2 regions of the Bradyrhizobium sp. WYCCWR15520 genome follow, and region 1 is predicted to be linked to the other one. Evidence: riboswitches for the same ligand, from Rfam matches in the RefSeq annotation. Region 1 holds a riboswitch; the other holds the start of a gene.
The links. Region 1 has a riboswitch for cobalamin ahead of AC0QUY_RS33430 (DUF1636 family protein). Riboswitches for the same ligand answer to the same signal wherever they lie in the genome.

Region 1 (10,388 bases):
AAAAGCAAAATTGCAAGCTTTTGGGCCCCCAAAGCCCGAAAGCTTGCAATCTCAAAACGCCTCTCGCCAGAAAATTCGACTCCCGCTCAATGGCTTGGAAGTTCTTCACGCACGACTAATTATGCTGACGAGCGGCCGGAGCGGGGTGACCGTCTGTTCACGAGGTTGTGCAGCAGGCCAGAGACTGCGATAGCCGGGCGCGCGCCTCGATCTGGAGCGATCTAGAAGCCTTGGATCTCATTGAAAGCTCGGGCTCGCCTCCTCAACGACGTCCGCGGGGCCGCCGAACGGCATAGCCCACGGCATCTCCGGCGATGATCTGCATCAACCACTTCATACCTACGGACGCTACACTGCATCAGCCGCGGGAAAACGCGCGCATGAGGCGTCTGCGGGCTGCGATCGGAGGAACGTGTGAAGATTTCGGGTTCGAGGGAAGGAACACATTGGCAATCGTGTCACGATTGCACAGCGAGGGGCTTTGCCATCTGCGCAGCGCTCAACAACACCGAATTGCGCGAATTGGCCCAGCTGTCGCGGCATGTTCGTTTCGAATCCGGCGCCACTGTATTCGCACAGGCAAACATAGCCACGTCATTTTTCAGCGTGCATAAGGGGATTCTGCGTATCTACAAGCTGCTGCCGGACAGCCGGCGCCAGATTGTCAGTTTTGCATTGCCGGGTGATTTCCTCGGGCTCTCCACCTTGCCGCGGCACGAGTTCTCCGCTGACGCGATCGGCCGCGTCGCGTTGTGCCAGGTCGCCAAGGAGTCGTTCGCGACATTCTCCGAGAACCGGCCGCGGTTGCTGTGCCGTATGATGGAATTGGCGGGCCGCGAGCTGGCCCGGGCACAGGAACATATCGTCTTGCTCGGACGGCGATCCGTCGAAGAGAAGATAGCCAGCTTCCTGATCGGCTGGCGCGACCGACTGAATGGAATTGGACGTGATGGAGAAATTCTGACGCTGCCGATGAAACGGCTGGACATCGCGGATCATCTGGGGCTCACCATCGAGACGGTGAGCCGTACCTTCTCGAAGCTCGAACGTGGTGGTGTGATCCAGATCTTTGCTGGTGGCGTCATCCTGTTAGATGCCGCGCGCGTCGAATCGTTGTCTGCGGGCGTAAGTTGAAGCGCGTCGAGTTGGGTTCTTTTACCTCTTTTGATCAAGGTCAAAGACGCATCCCTTGAAACCGCGATATATTCGCATCGACTTTAATGGAGTTCGTCATGTCCGCTGCGCTCTTGGTTTCCGCCGCTGTCATCTCGGTCTTTGTGATTATCGCCGCTGTTCTTGCTTGGGCCAGTGTCCAATCACCGGGGTCGCATCAGGCGGCACCGGGAGAGCGCAAGCGTCGTCCATTCTGATTCCTAGTGAAGTCGCTGGAGCTGGTGCAACACGCCCGCCGATCGTGCGGGTAGCTCATCGGGGCTGATCCCAATCAAAGACAACACAGCGAACCGGGCTGACTCGGGGCAGACGCCCATGCAAAGAGAATTGCACATGCAGCAAGTTCAATCCGCGACATGGATGACTCACGGTGAAGCGGGGCTGATGCTATTCTTCTCGATGGCAGCTTTCGTTTGCGTGTTCGCAGCAGCCATGGCGCTGGACGCGCCGTTCGCGTTCCATGCTTCGCTCGCTGCAGTGGCAAGCGGCGCTGCGTCGTTCACGATCATGAACCGGTATCTCGATCGTCCCGTCTCGCTGCCGCCCCAGGAAATCAACGGCCGGCCCAACTACAACATGGGTCCGATCAAGTTCTCGGTCGTGATGTCGGTGATCTGGGGCATCGCGGGATTTGCGGTCGGACTATTGATCGCGTCCCAGCTCGCCTGGCCCTCCCTTAATTTCGATCTGCCGTGGACCAGCTTCGGCCGCTTGCGGCCGCTGCATACGTCGGCTGTCATCTTCGCCTTCGGCGGCAATGTGCTGATCGCAAGCTCACTCTATGTCGTGCAGAAGACCTGCCGCGTGCGCCTGGCGGGCGATCTCGCCCCCTGGTTCGTCGTCATCGGCTACAACTATTTCATTCTCGCTGCCGGCACCGGCTATCTGCTCGGCGTCACCCAGTCCAAGGAATATGCCGAGCCGGAATGGTATGCAGATCTGTGGCTGACGATCGTCTGGGTGGTCTACCTACTGGTCTTCCTAGGGACCATCATCAAGCGAAAAGAACCGCATATCTTCGTCGCCAACTGGTTCTACCTCGCCTTCATCGTCACCATCGCCGTACTGCATCTCGGCAACAATCCTGCCGTGCCGGTGTCGGTATTCGGCTCGAAGTCCTACGTGGCCTGGGCCGGTGTCCAGGACGCCATGTTCCAGTGGTGGTACGGGCATAACGCCGTCGGCTTCTTCCTGACCGCCGGTTTCCTCGCCATCATGTACTACTTCATTCCGAAGCGCGCCGAGCGGCCGATTTATTCCTACCGCTTGTCGATCATCCATTTCTGGTCGCTGATCTTCCTCTACATCTGGGCCGGTCCGCACCACCTGCACTACACGGCACTGCCGGACTGGGCGCAGACGCTCGGCATGACGTTCTCGATCATGCTGTGGATGCCCTCATGGGGCGGCATGATCAACGGCCTGATGACGCTGTCGGGTGCCTGGGACAAGCTTCGCACCGATCCCGTGCTGCGCATGCTGGTCGTGTCGGTCGCCTTCTACGGCATGTCGACCTTCGAAGGGCCGATGATGTCGATCAAGGTCGTGAACTCGCTGAGCCACTATACCGACTGGACCATCGGTCACGTGCATTCCGGTGCGCTGGGCTGGGTCGGCTTCGTCTCCTTTGGCGCGCTGTACTGCCTGATTCCATGGCTGTGGGATCGCAAGGGGCTCTACAGCCTGAAGCTGGTCAACTGGCACTTCTGGACCGCGACCATCGGCATCGTGCTCTACATCTCGGCGATGTGGGTGTCGGGAATCCTGCAGGGCCTGATGTGGCGCGCCTACACCTCGCTCGGCTTCCTCGAATATTCCTTCATCGAGACCGTGGAAGCGATGCATCCCTTCCACATCATCCGCGCCGCAGGTGGAGCGCTGTTCTTGATCGGGTCGTTAATCATGGCCTATAATCTATGGATGACAGTGCGGGCAGGCGGGGCGGAATTGGCTACAGAGCTCGGGCTGCAGGCGGCGCAATAAGGAACGATCTGATTGCCTTCTGAACCCGCCATCAAATCTTCGAAAAGAATTTCATTATCCTGATCGCGAGCATTCTGGTTGTGATGCGATCGCGGGCTTGGCCGAGATCAGGCCGCTGTTACCTGAAAAGCACAACTGAGGTGGTCGATGGCGTCAGCCCGGCGCTTCTGACGACGACGAAAGGCCGGATCCGCGCCGCGTCGAGCGGATGTCGGAATCGCGGCTGTAACGCTTGATCGTAGCGCCTTGTCCTCGCGCGCCCTGGGCAGATGCTTCCGATGTTGATCTAGCGCGATACGGTCGGTTGTTTCGTCCCTGATACTTGACCCGCTCAACCGTAAAGGAGGGGACTATGTCATCGGCCATAAGGACGTAATCGATCGGCGGTAGACCCGTAGGCAGGTTTTCGGAGTGGCCCAGCCGATTCCTTGATGCCGCCGAGCTCTGCGCTGTTGGGTCCTCGATCGCACACGACTTCACGTCTTAGCCCACCGAGCTAAATCGACGGGAATCTATCAGTTTGGGAACCTCTCAGGTGGCTCGCCGAAAGGTTGTCTCGTGCATTGTCGAATCCCGAATACGAAAATCCGGATACAGAGCAGCGTGCATGGTCAAGACAGGCGTTGCCATAGGCAAGGGGGTGTTCTTGCAAGGGCGTGTCTGTATGACCGAAAAAGCCCGACGCACTTTGCTAAAGGGAGAAGCAAGAGGTGCGTCGGGCTGCAACCTGAAGGTTGCGGGCATCGGCACGGCTGAAGGTCCGTGTCCATGCCCAATATCACCCTTGCAAACGACGTGCCGCTCGAAAGCTGCCGATGATCTGCGTCTAGTCGGCCCAGGGAACGGCCGCGCGACATTCTTGGATTGAGAATAGTGTCGCAATTACCACGTTGCGTAGCGAGACTTTGTCGGCCACCAAACAATCCTGCGCCATGATGAGCCGGGTGCTTCGCTGTTTGCGAGCCGTGTCCGTGCAAGCCTCGATGAGTAGCTTCGCACCAGCCGTCGGCCAACATGCCCTCTCAGCGGTCTTTCGCGATTGAGCCCTAGACTCGCAATTGTGGGGTTTCCGCCGCGTGCGCTGGCTGATCCGAAAGCAGCGCAAACACGCAGCGGGCCTTGCAGATGGGAAACGGGCCGAGGCCGCGCAAAAAAGTCGGCCACCGCGATGTCTTGGTAAAATGGATTGCAATTCGGCCAGAGCTTACGCCTGGTCACCAGAGCGTCCTGCGCGAATGAGGCGATTTAGATCAAGGGTCGCTGAACGCATGTCTTTATGTATCAACAGCATAGATGCATCCCATCGAAACAATCGATTTCACCAGTTTTGCGGAATGCTGTTAGAAAGCGAGCATAGTCTGGTGCAAATGGCACACATACTCGGACGTCACTTCCATCGCGGATGAGTGATCACAGGTGGGCGAAGCATTGGCGGACAGCCTCTTTTCGGTGGGTTCATCTTGAAGCATATCTTTGATGATCGCCTCAAGATTACGTGACCGACGCACTTGTCGAGCTTCACGCGATCGTTGGGCCGAATTCCCTGAATAGAGCAGAAGGAAGCGAAACCTGATTTCATTTGGAACGTATATCGGCCTTCCCGTGGCTAAAGTTAACGGCGAATGCCCCCGCCGTAAATGAACCGCCGGCACCCTCCCTCTGCCGACGGAAGCTGGTGCGATGTGTAGCAGCGTCGCTCCCCCCCAGACTGACTTCCGCCCGGCCGCCGAAAAGGAGGCCGGGCATTTTTTTGGCGAGCAGGAGCGCCAGCTTGCAGATCTTGCATTTGATCTCACTCACGCCCATGAATTCAGGGGGCGGCGCCGCGTCCTCGCACCAATCCATCGATAGGTCAGAACGGCCCATCGGATTAGTTGATGTCTGTCAGCGGCCTATTATTCCGCAACGATAGTGGGCCGGCAGAAAAGCTTTTTTCCTAAGGACAGGCATGGCATTTACCAGTTGCGCTTCGGCCAATCGCCAGGTTCGCATCAAATGCATCGCGGTCAGCATCCTGATTTGTTGACCTACGAGTTGACACGCGATGAAGGCTCTGGATGGAAAGTTGAAACCTAGGCTATCGTCGAGTGGTAAATTCCTTCGCCGATCGCCGATGTTCCCAGTTGGCGCGACACAATTCACCAAAATGTCTGGTCAGCAGCGGGCGCTCGCCGGTGTCCCACGCACCTTTGATGAATTGCATCATGGCGCAGGGAAAGCCATGCGCAACGCACCGCATGATCATGCCGAGAGCCAAGGAGGATTTCCCTTTGCTCGCGCAGGTGTGGACGATGATGAGTCCCTTCTCACCGCTCTTGGCGGCTATCATCCGGTCGCGCGCTGCTTTTTTTCTTCGCCATTTTGGCCGCATGGTGGGCGTCCAGCGAGGCTTCAGAGGTCACGGTTTCGTCCTCAGCGGCATCAGGTTCGGAAGTCATGAGCACGCTCTACGGCTTGACAAGCTGCACGCTTGGGCAAATGGTGGGGTGGCGTTGGTTCCTGTCCTAGGACAGGCGAAGAGGGAATGCGATAGGGCTCTAGCCGCGAAGCTTGGACCTGAAGCGCAGCCGCCCCCGCGACCGTGACCGGAGAGATCTCTAGGAGCCACTGACCCGTCAAGGGTTGGGAAGGTGGAGATCGAAGGGAAAACCTGCTCCGCAAGCCGGGAGACCTGCCAGCGCAGAGACTTGAGACCGGCGGACGGGGTGCTCCGCGACGGCAACGAACCGTAGTGTCTCCGGTTCGTGCGCCTCATCGCCTCCGCCAAAAATCGAGGAGGGCGATGACCGTCACGCTTCATGTCTGCATCACCTGCCGTGCCGACCAACCCGTAAGAGAAGGCAAAATCACGCCAGGCGCGCGTCTGCACAGCGCCATTCTCGCCGGCGTGCCGGAAGACGTCCACGTGGTTCCGGTCGAATGCCTGTCTGCTTGTAGCCAGGGTTGCGCGCTCAGCGCGCCTGGACGGTGGTCTTACGTCTGCGGCCGCCTGTCCGACATAAACGCGCCGGACGTGATCGCCGGTGCTGCGGCCTATGCGGCGACGGCCGACGGCATCGTGCCGTGGCGCAGCCGGCCGGAGATCTTCCGCAAACAATCGCTTGCCCGCATTTCCACCGATTACCATGAAACGGATCTGCTGCTCGCCGCAGACTATGCCGTGCATGAGGCGGGCCTTGCGCCCGCGGCGGCGCGCCTCGGCGCGGCCACACCATCGCTCTACCACCTACGCGACACATCCCGATCAGCCGCGTGCTCGCTCGTTGACCGAGGAAATTTCGCGCGTTGTGCGTGCGCGTGCGGTCAACCCAAATGGATGTCCGGGATGATGCGCCACGGCTTTCGGGGCGCGGCGGAAATCGCTGCCACGCTAGAGCATATGGCCAGCTTTGCACATCTTGCCGATGCGGTGCCCACGCATCTCTTCGATCTCTATTACGACGCGATGCTTGGCAGCGACAACGTGCGCACTTTCATGGCGCGCGAGAATCCGGCGGCGCTTGCGGCGATCGAGACTTGCTTCACCCGTTTGAATCAAGCTTCGCCCTGGAGGACACGGCGCAATTCGATTGCGGTCGCGCTGCGGGAGGCTTCATGAGCGCTGTTGCGATCAAGGGCTGGTGCCCCAGCGCCTTACGGCCGATGCGGTCGGGAGATGGGCTCGTGGTTCGCATCCGGCCGCACGGTGGCCGGCTGGCTCCGAAGCAGGCAGCGGGAATTGCGGTGCTGTCCGAGCGCTACGGCAACGGCCTGATCGATCTGACCAGCCGGGGCAACCTGCAAATCAGGGGTGTCAGTGATCAAGGTCATCGGCCCTTGATCGAGGAACTCTCACGGCTGCACTTGCTCGATCCCGATGCGGAGTCGGAAGCGCGGCGCAACATCCTTGTCTCGCCCTTCTGGAGCGCCAGTGACGATACCTGTTTTCTCGCAGCAGAACTTGAACGCGGGCTTGTGATGGGACCGCCCGACCTGCCGACCAAATTCGGCTTCGCCGTTGATTGCAGCACAGAGCCCGCGCTGGCCGGCGCCTCCGCCGACATCCGGATCGAGCGCAGCATCGCGGGAGAGCTGATCGTGCGTGCCGACGGTGCGGAGCATGGTCGTCCCGTCTCACGGACAGAAGCGGTAAGCGTTGCGCTCGCGCTTGCCGAGTGGTTCGTCGACTCGGGCGGAGCCAGGGAGGGGAGAGGGCGAATGAAAGCGCATGTCGGGGCTGGCGCAAAACTGCCCGACGCGCTTCGTAGCAACGTCAAGCCGGCTTGCATGATCGCGGAGCCGCGTCCCGGACTTTATCCGCAAGGCGCGATGGTCGCTGCGGCTTTCGGACAGCTGACACATGCCGCTCTCAGCCATCTTGCCGGATGCTCGCAAGGATTACGGATGACGCCCTGGCGCATGATTGTGGCGGAAGGATTGCGCGAAATGCCCCACTGCGAGAGCCTCGTCACCCAAGCGGACGATCCGATCCTGCGCGTCGTCGCCTGCAGCGGTGCGCCCGCCTGCTGTGAGGCGCACTGCGACACTCGTGCACTTGCAGCGTCGCTTGCGTCGCATATTGCCGCGGACGAGAGGCTTCACGTCTCTGGCTGTGCCAAAGGCTGTGCTCATTCGGGGACTGCTGCGCTCACCCTTGTTGCGACCCGCGAGGGATTTGATGTCATCCGCAGCGGCTCAACGAGGGATACGCCTAGCCAGCGTGGAGTAAGCGCAGGCCGAATGATCGCGGATCCTTCCGTTCTAACGGGAGCGCCCTGATGACGCACGTCTATGAAACCGATGGTGCGACGATCTACCGTCAATCCTTCGCCACCATTCGCGCGGAGGCGAACCTTGAGCGATTTTCTGCCGACGAGGAGCCAGTGGTCGTGCGGATGGTCCATGCCGCCGGCATGGTGAGTCTCGAATCCTGCATCCGCTTCACGCCCGGCATGGCGCGCATCGCGCGGGCTGCGCTGCAGAACGCCGCGCCTATCCTCTGCGACGCACGCATGGTGTCGGAGGGAATTACGCGTGCGCGCCTGCCGGCCGGCAACGCCATCATCTGTACGCTTGACGATCCCAAGGTTCCCTCCCTCGCGCAATCCATGCGCAATACCCGCTCAGCCGCAGCGCTGGAATTGTGGAGGCCGCATCTGGACGGCGCGATCGTCGCTATCGGCAATGCGCCGACCGCGCTCTTTCACCTGCTCAACATGCTGGAGGATCGCAACTGTCCAAGACCTGCAGCGATCATCGGTTGTCCGGTCGGCTTTGTTGGCGCGGCTGAAGCCAAGCTTGCGCTGATGGTTGACCAGCCTGCGCCGGCGCTGACGGTCGAGGGGCGCCTTGGCGGCTCCGCAATCACGGTCGCCGCCGTGAACGCGCTGGCGAGCCGGAACGAATAGCTATGGGGCGCATCATCTGTTGCGGCCTCGGGCCAGGAAATCCGGACCTCATGAGCGTGCGCGCCGATCGTGAGGTCCGTGCGGCCAAGCACGTTGCCTATTTCCGGAAGAAAGGACGGGCTGGCCAGGCGCGCCGCATCGTCGATGGACTACTGGCAAAGGACGTCTGCGAATATCCGATGGAGTATCCGGTCACTACGGAGATCGCCTTCGATAGTCCGGAATATGTTGGCCTCCTTGCCGGCTTTTACGACGAGTGGGCGGAGCGTCTTGCGCGGATCGCCCGCGCGGCCGACATCGTCGTTCTCTGCGAGGGCGATCCCTACTTCTACGGTTCCTTCATGCACCTCCGTGCACGTCTGCAGCGCCGCGTCGAGATCGAGGTGATCGCCGGCATTCCCGGCATGGCTGGCTGCTGGAATTCGGTCGGCCTGCCGATCGCCCTCGGCGACGATGTGATGACGGTACTGATGGGTACGCTGTCGGAACAAGAGCTCGAGCAACGCGCGCGCAATTCCGATGCGCTCGTCATCATGAAGACCGGGCGCAATCTGAAGAAGGTGCGCCGCGCGCTTGCCGGCGCCGGCCGCCTTGGCGAGGCATGGCTGATCGAACGCGGCACTATGCCGGCCGAGCGCGTCGCGCGGCTGGAGGACGTGGACGAGACCGAGTGCCCCTATTTCGCGATTGTGCTCGTGCATGGGCGGGGACGCCGGATGGAGGCGGCCGAATGACGGGCATATTGACCATCGCGGGACTTGGGCCGGGCGACCAGGCGCTAGTCACGCCGGAAGTCTCCGCCGCGCTCGCCGCCGCGACCGACGTCGTGGGCTATGCGCCATACGTCGCGCGAGTAGCCCCGCGTGAAGGACTGACGCTGCATCCATCAGACAATCGCATGGAGTTGCAGCGCGCAAGCGATGCCTTGCAGCTGGCATCGGAAGGACGCCGTGTTGTCATGGTTTCTTCGGGCGACCCAGGTGTTTTCGCCATGGCAGCGGCTGTGTTCGAAGCACTTGAAGTCTCGTCTCAATGGCATGGGCTTGCAATCCGCGTTATGCCCGGCGTAACTGCAATGCTGGCAGCCGCCGCGCGCGCCGGCGCGCCGCTCGGCCACGATTTTTGCGCGATCAATCTCTCCGATAATCTGAAGCCGTGGTCGATGATCGAGAAACGCTTGCGGCTTGCCTCCGAAGCCGACTTTGCGATCGCGATGTACAATCCGCGCTCAGTGAGCCGGCCCGAGGGTTTTGAACGCGCGCTCTCGGTGCTGAAGGAGGCAGGTTGCGGCGAGCGCCTCGTGATCTTCGCCCATGCGGTCAGCACGGTCGCGGAGCGAATTGAAACCGTGATGCTGCGCGAGGCACGGCCCGAGATGGCCGACATGCGAACCCTTGTCATCGTCGGTAATTCGGCAACGCGCCGCGTCGGCCGCTGGGTCTATGCACCGAGGCATGCCCGATGACGGAGCCATTGCATGACCTCCGCCACGCTTTCGACTCGGGGCCTGTCAGGCAATTCGGGCCGCTTGAGCATCACGACGGGAAGGCCGAGCTCGCGCGCGGCGTCGATCTTGGCGCGCGCGCCCGCTCCACCGGAGTTGCGGGCAACAACCCATTCGATGCCGCGCGCACGCATCATCTCCAATTCGCCGGCGAGGGTGAACGGTCCGCGCGACACGATGACATCGACGTCCGGAAACGGCAGTGGTCCATCGGGAGGATCGACAAACCGCAAAGTGTAGGCGTGCTGCGGCCTGGCGCTGAAAGGTGCGATGTGCTGGCGTCCGATCGCAAGAAATACCCGCGCGCGATTGTTCGGCAATGCTGCCGTAGCGGAGGAGAT
Region 2 (10,388 bases), on a different contig from region 1:
GCCAATACGCTGCAGGGCGCCGACATGGTGGATGCCGCCAACCTGCTCGGCATCGAGGCGATGACCGGCCATTGGGAATTCACCTATGGCGAGAAGGTGCTGCGCGCCAATCTCGAACGCTTCAAGGGCGAGTTCCTGGCGCAGAATGTCTTCCTCACCGAGGAAGCCGCCTTCAACGATGCCAAGGCGTTCGATCCGGCGTCGGGTCGCGTGTTCAAGCCATCCGTGATCAAAGAGATCGGCTCCTATCGCGTCGCCGTGATCGGACAGGCGTTCCCCTACGTGCCGATCGCTCACCCCAAGCGCTTTACGCCGGACTGGAAATTCGGCATCCGCGATGAAGAGTTGCAAAAGCTCGTCGATACGCACCGCAGCAACGACAAGGTCGACGCCGTTATTCTGCTCTCGCACAACGGCATGGACGTCGACCTCAAGCTCGCCAGCCGCGTCACCGGGATCGACGTCATCCTTGGCGGCCATACCCATGACGCCGTGCCGCAGCCGATTGCCGTGACCAACGCGGGCGGCACCACGCTCGTCACCAATGCCGGCTCGAACGGCAAGTTCCTGGCGGTACTCGATCTCGACCTCGGCAAGGGCAAGATCAAGGATGTGCGCTACCGGCTGCTGCCGGTGTTTTCGGAATTGCTGAAGCCCGATCCGGCGATGCAGGCGCTGATCGACAAGATTCGCGCGCCACATGCGGCGGCACTGGACGAAAAGATGGCATCCGCCGACCGCCTGCTCTATCGCCGCGGCAACTTCAGCGGCAGCATGGACCAATTGATCTGCGACGCGCTGCTCGGTGAATTGAATGCCGAGATCGCACTGTCGCCGGGTTTTCGCTGGGGCACCACCGCGCTGGCGGGCCAGCCGCTGACGATGGAAGACGTGATGGCGCAGACCGCCGTCACCTATCCTGAGACCTACGTCCAGACCATGACCGGCAGCCAGATCAGGGACGTGCTGGAGGACATCTGCGACAATCTCTTCAACACCGATCCCTATTACCAGCAGGGCGGCGACATGGTGCGCGTCGGCGGGCTGCATTACACCTGCAGCCCGAACGAGACGGTGGGCAAGCGGATTTCCGACGTGAAGCTCGACAACGGCCGCACGCTGGAGGCCGGCAAGCGCTACAAGGTGGCCGGCTGGGCTTCGGTCAACGAGCAGACCGGCGCACCGATCTGGGATGTGGTCGCCAGGCATCTGAGATCGGGCAAGCCGCCGAACCGGGCCGCGCCGGGCGTCACGCTGAAAGGCGTTGACGGCAATCCGGGCATTGCGGGACAGGCATGACGGCGATTTCAAACACGCTTCGCGTCGCGATCGCGGCGCTGTCAATCGCGGCTGCCACGCCTGACGCCCGCGCCCAGCAGGCGCCACTGCAGGACAAGCCGTTTGCCGAACACAAGATCGTGCTGCAGCTCTCCGATAACGACGCGCGCAAGCAGGGCCTCGTGCTCAGCGTCGCCAGCAATCTCATGAAGCACTACGACCCCGATAAGGTCGCGATCGAGATCGTTGCTTTCGGTCCCGGCATCGACCTGCTGCGCCCGGAAAATCCCAACCGCAAGATGGTCGAGAGCCTGGTCGCGCAAGGCGCGCGCTTCGATATCTGCCTCAACACCGTCGATACGCTGGAGCGCGAGAACGGCAAGCGGCCTGTATTCATTGCCGCGGCAACGCCGGTGCAGGTCGGCGTGGCGCAGATTCTGTTCCTGACGGAGAACGGATATACGCTGGTGCGGCCGTGAAGGCCTTTGTGCGCGAGCAGATCGCAATGTCGCCTCAGCGTCATTGCGAGCGAAGCGAAGCAATCCATCTCTCCCTGCGCTGCGGCATGGATTGCTTCGCTTCGCTCGCAATGACAGAGGCGAGCCCCAAGGCGTAAAACTCCTTCGACAAGGTCGCTTCTTATAGATGAAAGTTGTTTGAGAAGGCCGTCAAATTAGAATAATATCCTGCCCGAGACTCGGATTGAGAGCGCGGCAGCAACCATGATCTTTCGTCAGCTCTTCGACAGCGTTTCCGGCACCTACAGCTACCTGCTGGCGAGCCGCGCCGGCGGCGAGGCGCTGATCCTCGATCCCGTGCTGGAAAAAGCCGACCGCTACTGCCAGCTCCTGCGCGAACTCGACCTGCGGCTGGTGAAGGCGGTCGATACCCATCTGCATGCCGATCACGTCACGGGCCTTGGCGAACTGCGCGACCGCACCCAGTGCATCACCATCATGGGCGAGCAGAGCAAGGCCGACGTGGTCTCGATGCGGGTTTCCGACGGCGACAAGGTGACGATCGAGGGGCTGTGCCTCGATGTCATGTACACGCCCGGCCACACCGACGATTCCTATAGTTACCTGATGGGCGATCGCGTCTTCACCGGCGACACGCTCTTGATCCGCGGCACCGGCCGCACTGATTTCCAGAACGGCTCCTCGCGCGCGCAGTACGAGTCGATCTTCAACCGGCTGCTGAAACTGCCCGAGGAGACGCTGGTGTTCCCCGCCCATGACTACAAGGGCGATACGGTTTCCACCATCGGCGAGGAGAAGCGCTACAATCCGCGGCTGCAGGTCCGCAATGTCGACGAATATATCGAGCTGATGGCCAACCTGAAGCTGCCGAACCCGAAGATGATGGACGTCGCGGTGCCCGCCAACATGCATGTCGGCCTGCATCAGGAGGAGCTTGCCAAGCAGGGGCTCGCGCTCTCTGCTGGCGACGCCATCAACAGTCTCGGTCGGCCCGATATCCTCTTGGTCGATCTGCGCGAAGCGAGCGAGCGCGCCAAGCACGGTACGATCGCGGGCGCGCTGCATGCGCCCTACCCTGGTATCTCCGAGAGCCTCAAGCCCGGCGGCATGCTCCGCGAAGTCGCCGCCGCCACCGGCCGCCGCGTGGTGTTCTTCTGCGCCTTCGGTGAGCGCTCGGCGATGGCGGTGGCCGCCGCGAAGAATGCGGGCCTTGTTAACACCGCGCATATCGAAGGCGGCATCGACGCATGGAAGAAGATCGGCGGGCCGGTGGTGATGGGGTGAGGTTTTATCGTAGCCCGGATGGAGCGAAGCGAAATCCGGGACGCCGCCAAAAGATTCCCGGATTGCGCTTCGCTCCATCCGGGCTACGAATTTACTTTCTCACCCGCTTCAATTCCGCCGTCAGAGCGTCAAGCGCGTCCGCCAGCAACACGCCGCCGCACTCGGTCATGCGCTCCGGGATCACGATACGCTTTGCGGGCGGATAGAAGCGCTCCAACGCCGGATGCAGCAGGAAGGCCTGGCCGTCATCGCGCGCGATATCGCCGGCCTGCGAAACCACAAGGAAATCCGGCCGCAAATTCACGATCGCCTCCAGCGAGGCAAAGCCGCCGAAGGCAAAACCGAGATCGCCGGCCGCGCTGCGCAGCCCGGTTTCGGCCAGCAGCGAACCGACAAAACTGTCGCTGCCCGCCACCCAGCCTCGTCGCGACAGCGGCAGCACGCGATAATGCCGCTCCGAAACAGCCTGACGGGCGCGCGCCAGCGCCGCGTCAAGCCGCGCGATTTCCGCCGCCGCGCGATCGGGATGACCGGTGATGTCGCCGGCCTCGCGGATCTGCTGCCTCGCTTCATCGAGGGTTCGCGGCACGGCGAGTTCGGCGAGACGAAGCCCTTTCGCCTTCAACAAGTCCCGTGTCGAGCGCTTGTCGAACGCGCTGGCGACGACGATGTCGGGCTTTATCAGCAGCACGTCCTCGGCTCCGCCCGATAGCACCGGATAGCGGCTGAGGTCGCCCGCCTGCGATTGCCAGCCGTCGCGAGAGAACCGGCTCAATCCCAGGATCTGGTGGGGGTCCGCGAGCATCAGCACCAATTGATCGGTGCAGACATTCATCGATACCAGCCGCGGCAGATTGGCGGCAGGCGCTGTACCCGGCAACCCAAGCGCCATCGCCACCGCTAGAAGTGCCGGCCGCCGCATCAGACATCCGCCCACGGCACGATCACCGCCTCGCGCTGATACTCCGCGCGATAGGCCGAGATCCGGAACACATCCGCCATCACCTGTTCGGACAGCGCCTCTGCCGGGGCGCCCTGCGACACCAGCCGGCCTTCGCGCAGCACCAGCACATGGTCGGCAAATCGCGCGGCGAGCCCAAGATCGTGCGTCACCACGATGACCAGCACGCCCTTGTCGGCGGTCGCGCGCAAATTCTGCATCACGTCGATCTGGTGCCGAGGGTCGAGCGAGGCGGTCGGCTCGTCGGCCAGGATGACCGGCGCCTCCACGGCCAGCGCGCGGGCCAGCGCGACGCGGCTGCGCTCGCCGCCCGAGAGTTCGGTGACGCGGCGATCACTGAATTCGAGCACGTCGACCGCCTGCATCGCACGCAGCACGGCTTCCGCGTCCTTCGGCGACAGCCGTGCCGGATCGGTCGCGCCATGCGGATAGCGACCGAGTGCTACGATATCGCGCGCCGGCAGCGGCCAGTGCACGACATGCCCCTGCGGCAGGTAGCCAAAGCGTTTTGCGCGCTCGCGCAGCGGAAGCGTGGCCAGTGTTTGACCGCCGATCGCGATCTCGCCTTCGGACGGGATCAGCCCGGCCAACGACCGCAACAGCGTGGTCTTGCCGGCGCCGTTCGGCCCGACCAGGGCAACCAGATGTCCCGCGTCAAGCGCGAACGAAACGTCAGTCAGCACGACGCGGCCGGCGAGCCGCACGCCTAACCCCCTTGCGCTCAGCAATGCTGTCTCGCTCATGCAACGCCTCCGCTGAGCGCGCGGCGTTCGCGCATGATCAGATAGAGAAAGAACGGTACGCCGATAATCGAGGTCAGCACGCCGACCTTGATATCCGAGGTCGAGGGAATGATGCGCACCGCGATATCGGCCGCGAGCAGCAGCGCCGAGCCGGCAAGCGCGCTCGGGATCAACAGCCGCCCCGGATCGTGACCGATCACGGGCCGCATCAGATGCGGCGCGACCAGGCCGATGAAACCGATGGTGCCGGTAACCGCGACCGCACCGCCGACGCCCAGTGCGACGCCCGAAATCACGAACAGCCGGAGGCGGCCGACATCGACGCCGAGGCTTTGCGCGGTTTCCTCGCCGAGACTGAGCGCGCGAAAGGCATGGCGCTGGCTGAACAGCATGATCGCGCCGGCAATGATGAAGGGAAACGCCAGCATCACATGCTGGAAGCTGCGGTCCTCCAACGAGCCCAATAGCCAGAACGCGATCTCCAGCACCACGAAGGGATTGCTGGAGAGGTTCATCACCAGCGCGGTGGCAGCACCCGCAAAGCTGGAAATCGCGAGCCCCGAGAGGATGAGGATCAGCAGCCCGGCATTGCGGCCGGCGATGGTGAGCAGCACAAACACCGAACCGAAGGCCGCAGCGATCGCCGCAACCGGCAGCGCGTAGGAGCGCACATCGGCCAGCCCCAGCGCAATCACCAGCACGGCGCCGAAGGCGGCCGATTGCGGCGCGCCGAACAACGAAGGCGAGGCCAGTGGATTGCGGAGCAAGCCCTGCAGCGAAGCGCCCGACAGGCCAAGAATAGCGCCGATCGCGAGCGCCAGCAGCGTGCGCGGCAGGCGTATCTCCCGCACGATCACCTGCGATACGTCGCTGCCGGCGCCCAACAACGCTTGCACCACTGAAAGCGGCGACAGCCGCACCGGCCCGATCCCAAGCGAGATCAGCATCAGGAACACAACGAGGACGGAAAGCGCCGCCACCGCGCCGATCCGCCGGCGCGTGGCAATCTCGTTGGTCAGGGTTACGGCCTCAACACTCATCGATCGTCCTAAAGCAGTTTTGCCCGCTCCGGTACAGACGGTCGGGCACGCGTGCTCATGCGGCAAAAATAGCGCACTCGTCCAGTAGGCATTGCTCGGCGCGCCGGGGCGGATTGACTCGGACTTTGACGAACTTCTACCATAGTTCCCGACGGTTCCCGTTTTGGGGATCAAAAGGGAATGCGGTGCGGGGAAATTCCCCAATTCCGCGGCTGCCCCCGCAACTGTAAGCGGCGAATCCTTCGTCACACGCCACTGGGCATCTCGGTCCTGGGAAGGCGACGATGGGGTAACGACCCGCGAGCCAGGAGACCTGCCGTCAGCCGTGGTCACACGCGAAGATGTCGGTCGGGGAGTACAGGCATTAGCTTCACCTAAGCTCGGTTAGCATACGGTGAGACTTGGTTCGCTGTGACGTGCCACTGACGTCATACCGAGGTCTGAACCATGTCTTCCACCAACAGAGCCGCTACGCGCCGCCGCGTCTGGCTTGCTTCCAGCTTCCTCATACCGATCGTATCGCTCGGCATTTCCGGCGCAGCGGCGCAGACGCCGCCTGAGCAATTGCCGCCGATCGAGATAACCTCGCCCACGGACCTGAATCGGACCCGCGCCAAACCGACCTACGATGAAGGATCGACCTCGCGCCGCGTCGTGCCGGCGGCAGCGCCCCCGACCGGCACACGGCCCGCAGCCGGGACCGGTTCGGGCGCCTCATCGCAAAGTGCTTCGCAAGGCGCGGGCGGCAGCGGCGGCCGGCAGTTTTCAGGCATTGTCGGCACGGCGTCGACCGTTATTACCGCCGAAGAGATCGCGCATTCGCCCGCACAAACGTTGCAGGAAATCATCGCGCAAACGCCCGGCGTGCAACTGACGAGCCTGTATGGCGGCGTCAACGGCGCCAAGACCAGCGTCGACCTCCGCGGATTCGGCGCTTTCGCGACCTCAAATACGCTGGTGCTCATCAACGGCCGAAGGCTCAACGACATCGACATGGCCGGCGTCGATTTTTCGACCATTCCGCTCAATTCGATTGAGCGCATTGAAATCACCCGCGGCAACAGCGGCGCGGTGCTCTACGGCGACAACGCGGTCGGCGGCGTCGTCAACATCGTCCTGAAGGACGGCGTCGGCGGCCCTCCCTTTGCCATGCGCGCCGAGGCCGGCGTCGGCTCCTTCAATCAGCGGCTTGCGAATATTTCGGCCGCGACCAACTACGGACCTTGGTCGACGTCCTTCTATGGCAACGCCATCAAGTCTGACGGTTACCGGGTCAACAATGCCCTCGACCAGCGCAACGGGGTCGGCAATCTCAATTATTCCACACCGGACCTCAAGGCCTTCCTTACGGTAACCGGCGACGACCAGAAGCTCGGTTTCCCGGGCGGCCGCACCGTCGATCCCTCCATCGGACTAGATCAACTCGTCACTGATCGTAGGGGCACCAATACGCCGTTCGATTACGGCAACCAGCAAGGCGCCAGCGCCACCACCGGCTTCACCAAGACAATCATGAATGGCGTCGACCTGATTGTCGACGGCGGCGTTCGGAAGAAGGACACGCAAAGTGGTTTCTTCGGCGCCGTACCGTTTGCCTCGCCACTTCCGAGCTTCTCCTCCACCTACAACGACGCATCCTTGCTGACCTGGTCGATCACGCCGCGATTGAGCATCAAGAACTCGATCTTCGGAATTCCCTCGCAGATCCTGACCGGCATCGATTATTACGACGCGACATTCAATCAGGACCGCGGAGCGTTCAAGGGCCTTGCGCCGACCCACATCTACGACCTGTCGCAGCAGACGCTGGCCGGCTACGGGCAGCACACGGTCGGCCTATTGCCGACGACCGATTTCTCCTATGGCGCCAGGGTTCAAAATACCAGCCTGAGTGCCCGGGATCGGTTTGATCCCAATGCACCCGGTTGCGCCATGTTCTTCAATTGCAGCCCCGCGGCCTCTCCATTGGACAGCAACGAAACACAGTACGCGCTGCATGTTGGCCTCGAGCATCGCTTCAACAGCGTGTTCTCGGTATTCGGCCGCGCCGCGCGCGCATTCCGAACCCCGACCGTCGACGAGCGCGTCTCCAGCGGTCCCTTCTTCGTTCCAGGGACTTTCCAGTTGAAGACCCAGACCTCGCATGACATCGAGGGCGGATTCCGCATCAAGAGCGGTGGCTTCCAGATGCAATCGAGCATCTACAACATGGACCTCGAGAACGAGATCCATTTCATCCCGGCGCTGTTCTTCAACGTCAACCTCGATCCGACCCGCCGCTACGGCTCCGAGACCAGCGCCTCGCTGCGTGTCAGCGATACGGTGACGCTCCGCGGCGGCATGGCCTATACGCGCGCTGTCTTTCGCGAGGGGCCGTTCGCAGGTGACGACGTCCCGCTGGTATCCCGCTATACAGCCATGGGCGGCGTGACTTGGAATATCTGGCAGAACTACCTGGTGTTCGACGCCACCGTACGTGCCTGGAGCGAGCGCTTCATGGACAACGACCAAGCCAACACCCAGCGGCCCATTCCGGCCAGTGCTACCGCCGATCTGAAGCTTAGCGGACAGTACGATCGCTTCTTCTGGTCGGTGGGCGTGAACAATCTGTTCAACGCACTCTACTATGACTACGCGATCGCCAGCTCGTTTACGCCCGGCCGCTTCTCGGCCTACCCGCTCCCCGGCCGCACCTTTATGGTGAAGGCCGGCGCAACGTTCTGAGCGAATTCACCGGTCCGGTCCGCCGGACCGGCTTGTCCTGACCAGACGAGAAGGTATTCTCCTCGGGCATATTGCCGGGGAGAATACCTTTTCATGCCCGAACCGCGTCCATTCCGCTGATTGCAATGAGTCGCATCCGGCGCGCGATGGGCTGGGCGAGGCCCGGCCGTTCGACGTCACGCATCATCGCGCGTTTCAGGCGATGCTGGCTGTGTGCGGCGATCCCGAAACATTGGCGGTCAAGCAGCGTGTGATCGATGCCGTGCTTACCGGCGAGCCGCCTTCGGCGGTCGCCTCTGGTCGTCACGGTCGAACCAGCATCCGCATCGCCTTGCGGCAGATGAAATCCCAAGGATATGCATCAACGGCGCTGGACACTTGGCTTGCCAGTTTCGATCCAGGCAGCCCGAACGAGCAGAATGAAGATGCGGATCTGCACGAGCATGATTGATTTGGAAAGAAAGCGACATCATTTCGACCAAAAATAACGCTTTCTGTGATCAGATCCCGTGATAAATGAAGCCGCAAAACCTCTCGACGATTTCTGTCGCAACTCGAATGGCGTGACAGGAGAGAATGTCGAAGCTGCCGCCGATTCCTAAACAGATTCGGGTGGGCCTGGGGTCAAAAACAACATAGTAGATTGAGACAGACTTGAAATGACGAATGACGATCAAGGCCGCGACGACCGGGCGGCAAAGGCGGCCGAGGCCGCCAAGTCCGCGATGGCCGAGCGGGAAGCCGCCACGAAAGCCACGCTCGATAACATGGCGAGGTTGAGGGCATTGCGGCTGGCGCGCGAAGCTGCCGAGCCGCCGCGCGCGCCCGCGACGAAGAAGGCGCGCGCCGCCAAGGCACGGAAGCCGGCGGAGAAGGCCCCGGCCCTTTCCGACTGGCTGGCGAACCAGCAAAGCGGCGGACGGCGAATCTGAGCGAGCCGCGCAAAAGTCCGGTGCGTTACGCCGGCCCCGGCCAATCGATCAGCGATCGCGTCTTGTTCTCGGCATCGTAGACCTGCACCTGCAGCATCTGGAAGCGGTTCTTCAACGCCATACCCGCTTCCTCCGCCGCCTCAACCGTATCGTGATGCGACTTGAAGTGACCATCGACCACCAGCGAGTAACCGGAGGTTGGCGCCTTGTCGGCACGGATGGTCTTGCGCGGCTGCGGTTCATCCAGCGCAATGCGGGGCTTCTTCATACTGGCTCCATGTAAGGCCCTTCGGGCCGCAGCCGCAAAAAGGGCGGGAAGAATTGTCTGATCGGCGCTAGGATGCCGGCCAAACGCGGCAGATTGAGGTCATGCCGTTACCCTGAGTCGGCGCGCAGCGCAAACGCCGATTGATCCGGCAGGAGGCATCACATGGACGGAACGGGCAGGAAGAACGAACCTCCGAAAAAAGCGGACGACAAGCCGAAAAAGCCGGAACGCATTCCGGCCGAGGACGAGGATGACGAGGACGGCGACATCGCAACGCCGAAGCGCGACCGCACGGGTAATGACGACGAGCCGTTGTGAGCGCAGCATACCAAGGTGTCATCGCCTGCGAAGGCGGGCGATCCAGTACGCCGAGACTTTCCGTACAACGTCGGCGCCGCGGAATACCGGTCAAGCCGGGCGATGACGGGCTGTGTCTAGTCAAGCTCCTCCCCCTCGATCGCCCGGATACTTCGGAGATCAAGCATATGCGCACTAAACCCGCCCCGCGCAAGTTTGACCGCGAGCTTCGGCGAGGCCAGCAGCAATGCCGCCGTCATCGCCAGCGGCACGGCACTGAGCCAGTCTAACTGCACTGGCATGAGTTCTTCGCTGCTGCCGGCATAAGGCCCTCTCCTCGCAACGAGATACCGGCACTCCCTGACAATGTCGCGCCGCGTGC

Region 2: linked by a shared signal. The riboswitch ahead of AC0QUY_RS15545 (TonB-dependent receptor) and the one ahead of AC0QUY_RS33430 (DUF1636 family protein) in region 1 are both predicted to bind cobalamin.

What each region holds. Positions count from the first base shown of each region.
Region 1 is NZ_JBWBWM010000038.1:60,209-70,596, reverse strand. It holds gene AC0QUY_RS33445 (helix-turn-helix domain-containing protein) at 415-1,134, shown strand; gene ccoN (cytochrome-c oxidase, cbb3-type subunit I) at 1,534-3,156, shown strand; partial or broken gene AC0QUY_RS33435 (cob(I)yrinic acid a,c-diamide adenosyltransferase) at 5,285-5,594, opposite strand; cobalamin riboswitch at 5,633-5,849, shown strand; partial or broken gene AC0QUY_RS33430 (DUF1636 family protein) at 5,939-6,268, shown strand; gene AC0QUY_RS33425 (cobaltochelatase subunit CobN) at 6,266-6,754, shown strand; gene cobG (precorrin-3B synthase) at 6,751-7,914, shown strand; gene AC0QUY_RS33415 (precorrin-8X methylmutase) at 7,914-8,543, shown strand; gene cobI (precorrin-2 C(20)-methyltransferase) at 8,546-9,277, shown strand; gene cobJ (precorrin-3B C(17)-methyltransferase) at 9,274-10,008, shown strand; gene AC0QUY_RS33400 (cobalt-precorrin-6A reductase) at 9,984-10,388, opposite strand, start outside.
Region 2 is NZ_JBWBWM010000012.1:99,851-110,238, forward strand. It holds gene soxB (thiosulfohydrolase SoxB) at 1-1,299, shown strand, start outside; gene AC0QUY_RS15520 (DsrE family protein) at 1,296-1,757, shown strand; gene AC0QUY_RS15525 (MBL fold metallo-hydrolase) at 2,001-3,041, shown strand; gene AC0QUY_RS15530 (ABC transporter substrate-binding protein) at 3,133-3,963, opposite strand; gene AC0QUY_RS15535 (ABC transporter ATP-binding protein) at 3,963-4,745, opposite strand; gene AC0QUY_RS15540 (FecCD family ABC transporter permease) at 4,742-5,785, opposite strand; cobalamin riboswitch at 5,921-6,120, shown strand; gene AC0QUY_RS15545 (TonB-dependent receptor) at 6,233-8,509, shown strand; gene AC0QUY_RS15550 (DUF6925 family protein) at 8,580-8,960, shown strand; gene AC0QUY_RS15555 (hypothetical protein) at 9,169-9,441, shown strand; gene AC0QUY_RS15560 (hypothetical protein) at 9,467-9,709, opposite strand; gene AC0QUY_RS15565 (hypothetical protein) at 9,872-10,027, shown strand; gene AC0QUY_RS15570 (hypothetical protein) at 10,144-10,388, opposite strand, start outside.